2 regions of the Vibrio sinaloensis genome follow, and region 2 is predicted to be linked to the other one. Evidence: riboswitches for the same ligand, from Rfam matches in the RefSeq annotation. Region 2 holds a riboswitch; the other holds the start of a gene.
What was found. Region 2 has a riboswitch for lysine ahead of lysC (lysine-sensitive aspartokinase 3). Riboswitches for the same ligand answer to the same signal wherever they lie in the genome.

Region 1: linked by a shared signal. The riboswitch ahead of MTO69_RS08190 (Na+/H+ antiporter NhaC family protein) and the one ahead of lysC (lysine-sensitive aspartokinase 3) in region 2 are both predicted to bind lysine.

The regions. Positions count from the first base shown of each region.
Region 1 is NZ_CP096199.1:1,802,689-1,806,109, reverse strand. It holds gene MTO69_RS08195 (H-NS family nucleoid-associated regulatory protein) at 72-485, opposite strand; lysine riboswitch at 1,005-1,186, shown strand; gene MTO69_RS08190 (Na+/H+ antiporter NhaC family protein) at 1,300-2,901, shown strand; His leader region at 3,078-3,213, shown strand; gene hisG (ATP phosphoribosyltransferase) at 3,264-3,421, shown strand, end outside.
Region 2 is NZ_CP096199.1:330,330-333,750, reverse strand. It holds gene MTO69_RS01630 (pyridoxal-phosphate-dependent aminotransferase family protein) at 1-1,071, opposite strand, end outside; lysine riboswitch at 1,300-1,477, shown strand; gene lysC (lysine-sensitive aspartokinase 3) at 1,592-2,944, shown strand; gene MTO69_RS01620 (hypothetical protein) at 2,934-3,305, shown strand; gene pmbA (metalloprotease PmbA) at 3,388-3,421, opposite strand, start outside.

The DNA.
Region 1 (3,421 bases), 1.5 Mb from region 2:
TTTGTGTGTAATAAAAAAGCGCCAATCGGCGCTTTTAAAAATACTTAATCTGATTAGGGTTCTATCAGAGATTAAATGAGAAAGTCATCGAGTGACTTGCCTGCGTCCAACTGTGTCTGAATGGCAGAAGGAGTGCGGCCTTGGCCAGTCCAAGTTTTCTCTTTGCCAGAAGCATCCACATATTTGTACTTTGGTGGACGAGGAGCGCGTTTAGTTTTTGCTTTGCTGTTTGTTTTTGACTCTCCAGCAAGCGCAGAAATGAGTGCGTCTACATCGATTCCATCTTTTGAAATTTGCTCAGCAATTGCGGCTAATTTAGCCTCTTGCTCAGCTGCTGCCGCGCGTTCAGCTTCTTCCGCTTCTTTACGCTCTGCAACAACAGTGGTTAATTTGTCTAAAGCTTCTTCTAATTGCTCGACTGTAAGTTCACGAGCAAAAGCGCGCAGACTACGAATATTCAATAGTGTTTTCGTTAATTCCGACATTTCTTCATCTCTTCATATAAGTTGCCGATAGAAGAATCATAAACTGCTCATATAAATAATACAATCGAATAGAGAATAATTTAGATAAATAAAATTCTTTGAGAGATCAAAATATAATCTTTCTTACCAACCAGATGCCTTAATCCAAAATGGCGCTCTAAAAGATGCGAACCTGCTACATTCGTTTCATATATGTGTGAGCTATCTATTATAACAATCTAACTATGACTGAACGGGCATATAGACATGCTAGCTTACCTGTAAAGAAGCGTTATACATTTAAAATATCGGATATTGCGTCGCGAATATGTTTGCTTTGCGCAACCTAAGGTTATTGAACTGGATGAATATTCAAATAGCATCGATATTCAACGAGTATGCGAATGTCACATGGTTAATAAGAAAACTTAGAATAATCTGTTGAATCATAGGTTGAGATAAGTACAATGGCGTCAACCTAATGCGTTGTGCTGGTTAAATTATTGTTAAATTGATTTTTCATTAGTTTAAAGTTCCATCACTCGCGGTAGAGGCGCGGAATAAATAAGTAATGCTTGTTGGGGTGATGCCAATGAACAAGCTGGAAAGGTTATTTCGCCGAAGTGAGTATCCATATCAAAGGAGCTTGCTGGGGTTACACTCGAAAGGGGTAACACTGCCATAGTCTATAATTTGTAAAACTATGGAGCGCTACTGTAGGGCTGGGTCAAGCATTCGCTTGCCCGTCGCTTATTCTAACTACATTGTCGGAAATGAATTCCTTCAACTAGTCTGCAGTAGATCTCTAACCATTTATTACTGGTTTTTGAAGATCATGAATTTAATTGATTTTGCATCATCTCCTTTGTCTCTTTTGCCGCCGTTAGTGGCATTGAGTCTCGCTATTATTACTCGTCGCGTATTGGTTTCGTTAGGCGTGGGTATTGTTCTTGGCGCTGTCCTTTTAAACGATTACTCGCTGGCGAATGCCGCTGGTTACATCGGTACCACAGTTTCGAGTGTCTTCGTTGAAGATGGGGGCTTGAATACGTGGAACATGAGTATTGTCGGCTTCTTACTCTTGCTTGGCATGATGACTGCGTTACTGACTTTGTCGGGTGGTACACGTGCATTCGCTGAGTGGGCGCAATCACGCGTTAAGAGCAAACGTGGCTCTAAGCTGTTGGCGGCTTTTCTAGGCGTGTTTATTTTCGTCGATGACTACTTTAACAGCCTAGCCGTCGGTGCGATTTCTCGTCCTGTGACGGATCGCTTTTATGTCTCTCGCGCCAAGCTTGCTTACATTCTTGACTCAACCGCCGCACCTATGTGTGTCATCATGCCAGCATCAAGCTGGGGGGCATACATTATGACCATCATTGGTGGCATCTTGGTGTCGCACGGTGTTACTGAATACTCTGCGCTTGGTGCTTATGTTCGTCTTATTCCGATGAACTTTTATGCCATCTTTGCGCTATTGATGGTGTTTGCCGTGGCATGGTTTGGCCTTGATATTGGCAAGATGCGCGACCACGAAATCGCGGCATCGCGAGGTCAGGGTTTTGCGAAAGAGCAGGCAGAAGACTCGCAAGAAGCCCATGAGCTGAATGAAGAACTGGACATTGTCGAGAGCTCTGGCGGCAAAGTCTCTGATTTGGTGTTACCGATTGTGCTGCTGATTGTAGCCACAGTGGCGTCAATGCTTTATACCGGCGGTCAGGCACTGGCTGCGGATGGTGTCGCGTTTAACTTGCTCGGCGCATTTGAAAATACCGATGTTGGCATGTCTTTGATTTATGGTGGCTTAGTCGGCCTGGTGGTCGCGCTATATACTGTATTTAAGCAAGGACTCGCCTTTAACCAGATTTCACGCACTCTGTGGATTGGCGCGAAATCGATGTTTGGCGCTATCCTGATCCTGGTTTTCGCCTGGACGATTGGTTCAGTGATCGGCGACATGAACACGGGCAAATTCCTGTCAACTTTGGCGCAAGGTAATATCAACCCGCATTGGCTACCTGTTATCTTATTCCTGCTTGCTGGCTTAATGGCGTTTTCTACCGGTACTTCGTGGGGAACGTTTGGCATTATGTTACCGATTGCGGGTGACATGGCCGGTGCGACCGATATTGCGCTTATGCTGCCTATGTTAAGTGCGGTACTGGCAGGTTCGGTGTTTGGTGACCACTGTTCGCCGATTTCAGATACCACCATACTCTCTTCAACCGGTGCTCGTTGTAACCACATCGATCACGTGGCGACTCAGCTCCCTTATGCGTTGTCGGTTGCAGCAGTTTCGTGTATTGGCTTCGTAACTCTAGGTATGACGGCGTCAGTATCTTTAGCATTTGCTGCGGCGAGCGTGAGCTTTATCTTAGTATGTGTGCTGCTCTCTGTACTGTCTAAGTCGAGAATGGCCGCTTGCCAAGACGCGTAACTGACTGAAATTCATCTGTCTTGTTAGGGAGCTTCGGCTCCCTCTTTTATTTGTCATATACAAAATGAAAAAAGTACAAATTAATGGTTGAAAAAAATGTTCGCCTTGGTTAGTGTGGTTATCAACCAAGCGAAACAAAAGAGCTTTTCAAGTATGCGTTTATCAGTAATGAACATTCATCACCATCATCACCCAGTCTAGTCTTTCGGGAGATGTACGCATACCCGGGAGATAGGAAACTCCCGGAGGCCAAATCGCAAACTACAAGATTTAGAACCCTCGGGAGATACATTCTTCCGAGGGTTTTTTAGTTTTTAGTTTAATAATTTCGAATGATGACAAATTTGCACAGGGACAAAGTAATGCAAACACAACGCCTAAGAATCGCAATCCAAAAGAAAGGCCGCCTTAGTAAAGAGAGCCAAGCCTTACTGAAAAAGTGTGGAGTGAAGTTCAATGTGATGGGTGAGCGTTTAGTCGTTCACTCTGAAAATATGCCGATTGACCTGTTACTCGTCCG
Region 2 (3,421 bases):
GCTGCGAGCGCCATAGCCCATTAAGCCGATGCGCCAAGCTTTTCCGGCTAAAGCGCCCAAACCCGCACCAATTTCTAAGTTGTACGTTTCAAGCAAATGTGCGCGTACTTGAGCCTCATCGATCCCGTCCGGTACATAAATCGCGTTAAGCTGAGGCAAACGAGATGACGCGTCAACCACGAATTCAAAACCGAGCTTTTCCAACCCTTGCTTAAGCTTTTCATGCATCTGACGATGACGCTGCCACGCATTTTCTAACCCTTCGCGTTTTAGCATCAGTAAGGATTCGTGCAGCGCGTAAAGGCTATTCACTGGTGCAGTGTGGTGATAACTGCGTTTACCTTCACCACTCCAGTAACCCAGAACTAGGCTTTGATCTAAGAACCAGCTTTGGACCGGTGTAGTGCGTGACTGGATTTTCTCTACAGCCGCTGCAGAGAAGGTCACTGGAGACAAACCCGGCACACAAGAAAGACACTTTTGACTGCCAGAATAGACAGCATCGAGCTGCCACTCGTCGACTTTGAGGGGGGCACCACCGAGAGAAGTGACCGCATCGACGATGGTGAGTACATTATGTTGCTTAGCCAGTTGACCTAGAGCCTGGGCATCGCTGCAAGCACCGGTTGACGTCTCTGCATGAACAAACGCGAGGATCTTAGCATCAGGGTTCTCTTGAAGCGCCTGGGCGACCTTTTCGACTGAAACTGGCGCGCCCCACTCATCATCGACAACCACGGCTTCTCCTCCGGCACGAACCACGTTTTCACGCATACGCTCGCCAAACACGCCATTACGACAAACAATGACCTTTTCACCAGGTTCAATTAGGTTAACAAAACAGGTTTCCATCCCTGCACTACCTGGCGCTGATACTGCGATAGTAAATTCATTTTCAGTCTGAAATGCATACTTGAGGAGCGATTTCAGCTCATCCATCATACCAATAAACAGAGGGTCTAAATGACCGACGGTTGGGCGACTCAAAGCTTGCAACACTTGTGGTGAAATGTCTGAAGGGCCTGGGCCCATAAGAATACGGTGAGGGGGAATAAAACTTTGAATCGTCATTGGCTGCTCCTAATTATGGATTGATTTGCTTTTGTATTTTTTCTTCCTCGAATCACCATAATCGAATTTTACCCTGTCAGCAATTAGCCCAAAGTCTTGTGGTCAAACCAGTGTCACAAGTTTGTTAATTATAAAAAGGCATAAAGTTGCACATTGCCATTGACATAGTTCACAGAAACGAGTTGAATGCAGGATATGTGGCGAATATTTATGCCGCGTAGCAAATTATTTTGCAGAAGAGGAGCACTGCCCAGGTAGATACATTGTGGAGCCACAACTCCAACACAGTGTATTGAGGGGGAGCAGTGCCGAGGTAGGTATGAGTTGTTGGCTCATACCTGTCGGTTGTTAGGGTTGAATCCCTGCAACTGTCATCAGCCCTGTCTGATGATGAGCTTCTGAGGTAACTCAATCTATTCATTGACCTCTCTTTCGCTCAATTCTCTTCATCAAAGCAAAAACATCGGATGTTGGCCTAATCGCCAAGTAGATTATTTTAGGAAGTCGTGGGAGATACGCTGTGAGCAGTTTTAATGTAGCTAAATTTGGTGGAACAAGCGTTGCAAACTTTGAAGCAATGAGCCGCTGTGCTGCAATTATCGAAAATAATCCAAATACTAAACTAGTCGTGAGTAGTGCTTGCTCTGGGGTGACCAACCTATTGGTTGAACTGGCGAATGGTGTACAAGATCAAGCACATCGAGGTGAGTTGCTCAGTCAGCTTGCTCAGATCCATGATGCGGTGCTCAACCAACTCAACGACGCAACCCAAACCGCCAGCGAGGTTTACGCGATCCTAGATACCGTGACCAGCCTGGCCGAAGCCGCCTCGATTCAATCAAACCACAAACTGACTGACCACTTAGTGGCCTGCGGTGAGTTAATGTCGACTCATCTCCTAACTCAACTCATGAAAGAGCGTGGGATTGACGCGGTGCGCTTTGATATTCGCGACGTACTGCGTACCGACAGCCATTTTGGTAAGGCCGAGCCAGACTTGGAACAGATCAGCCAACTGGCCCAGCAATCATTAGTGCCACTTTGTCAGCAGCATGTGGTGGTAACACAAGGCTTCATCGGTTCAGATGACGAGGGCAATACCACGACCCTAGGTCGCGGCGGTAGTGACTACAGTGCCGCGCTTATTGCGGAAGCAGTTAAAGCCGCGGGCCTAGAAATCTGGACCGACGTACCTGGCATCTACACCACCGATCCACGTATCGCAGCCAAAGCGGCGCCGATCGCCGAAATCAGTTTTAGCGAAGCATCGGAGATGGCCAATTTCGGCGCAAAAATTCTCCATCCATCGACACTGGTGCCAGCGCTACGTCACGATATTCCGGTGTTTGTTGGCTCTTCTAAAGAGCCTGAAAAAGGCGGCACCTGGATTCGCCATCAAGTGGAGAGCTCCCCGCTATTTCGTGCACTCGCACTACGCTGCAACCAAACCATGGTCACGCTGCGCAGTGCTAAGATGTTCCACGCTTACGGGTTTCTCGCCAAAGTATTTGAAATATTGGCGAAACATAAGATATCGGTAGATTTGATCACTACCTCTGAGATCAGTGTCTCTCTCACCTTAGATCAAACCGGCACCTCTGGAGGCGCTCCCGAGCTACCTGACGAAGTACGCGCGGAACTTGAAGAGCTGTGCAGCGTCGAGGTCGAGCACAACTTATGCTTGGTCGCGCTTATCGGCAATAACATGAGTGAAAGCCGCGGCTACGCTAAACAAGTGTTCGGCACGTTAGAAGACTTCAATCTGCGTATGATCTGTTACGGCGCCAGCCCACACAACCTATGCTTTTTAGTCCATGAATCGGTATCTAAGCAAGCGATTCAGAAACTGCATACTGAGTTGTTTGAGAAATAGCGAGAAGCGAGAAGCGAGAAGCGAGAAGCGAGAAGCGAGAAGCGAGAAGCGAGAAGCGAGAAGCGAGAAGCGAGAAGCGAGAAGCGAGAAGCGAGAAGCGAGAAGCGAGAAGCGAGAAGCGAGAAGCGAGAAGCGAGAAGCGAGAAGCGAGAAGCGAGAAGCGAGAAGCGAGAAGCGAGAAGCGAGAAGCGAGAAGCGAGAAGCGAGAAGCGAGAAGCGAGAAAATCTTGCAAGGGTTGACAATGCAGGTCAACCCTTTTCCTTTAAATTCAGACGATTAAGCTTAAATTCCATCCAGCTTTGCCTGCAGCTTTCGACTCACTCATCAAAAGCTCCTCGCGAAGGGCGCAGCCCGATCTAAATTCTCGAAGGACGAAGTCCGTTCTCGGAACAAAGCGCTCTAGCATCTCGCAGGGCGAAGCCCGAACTCAATTCTCTATCCCTTACTCACCTGCGACTTTCATACTCTCAAGCAAG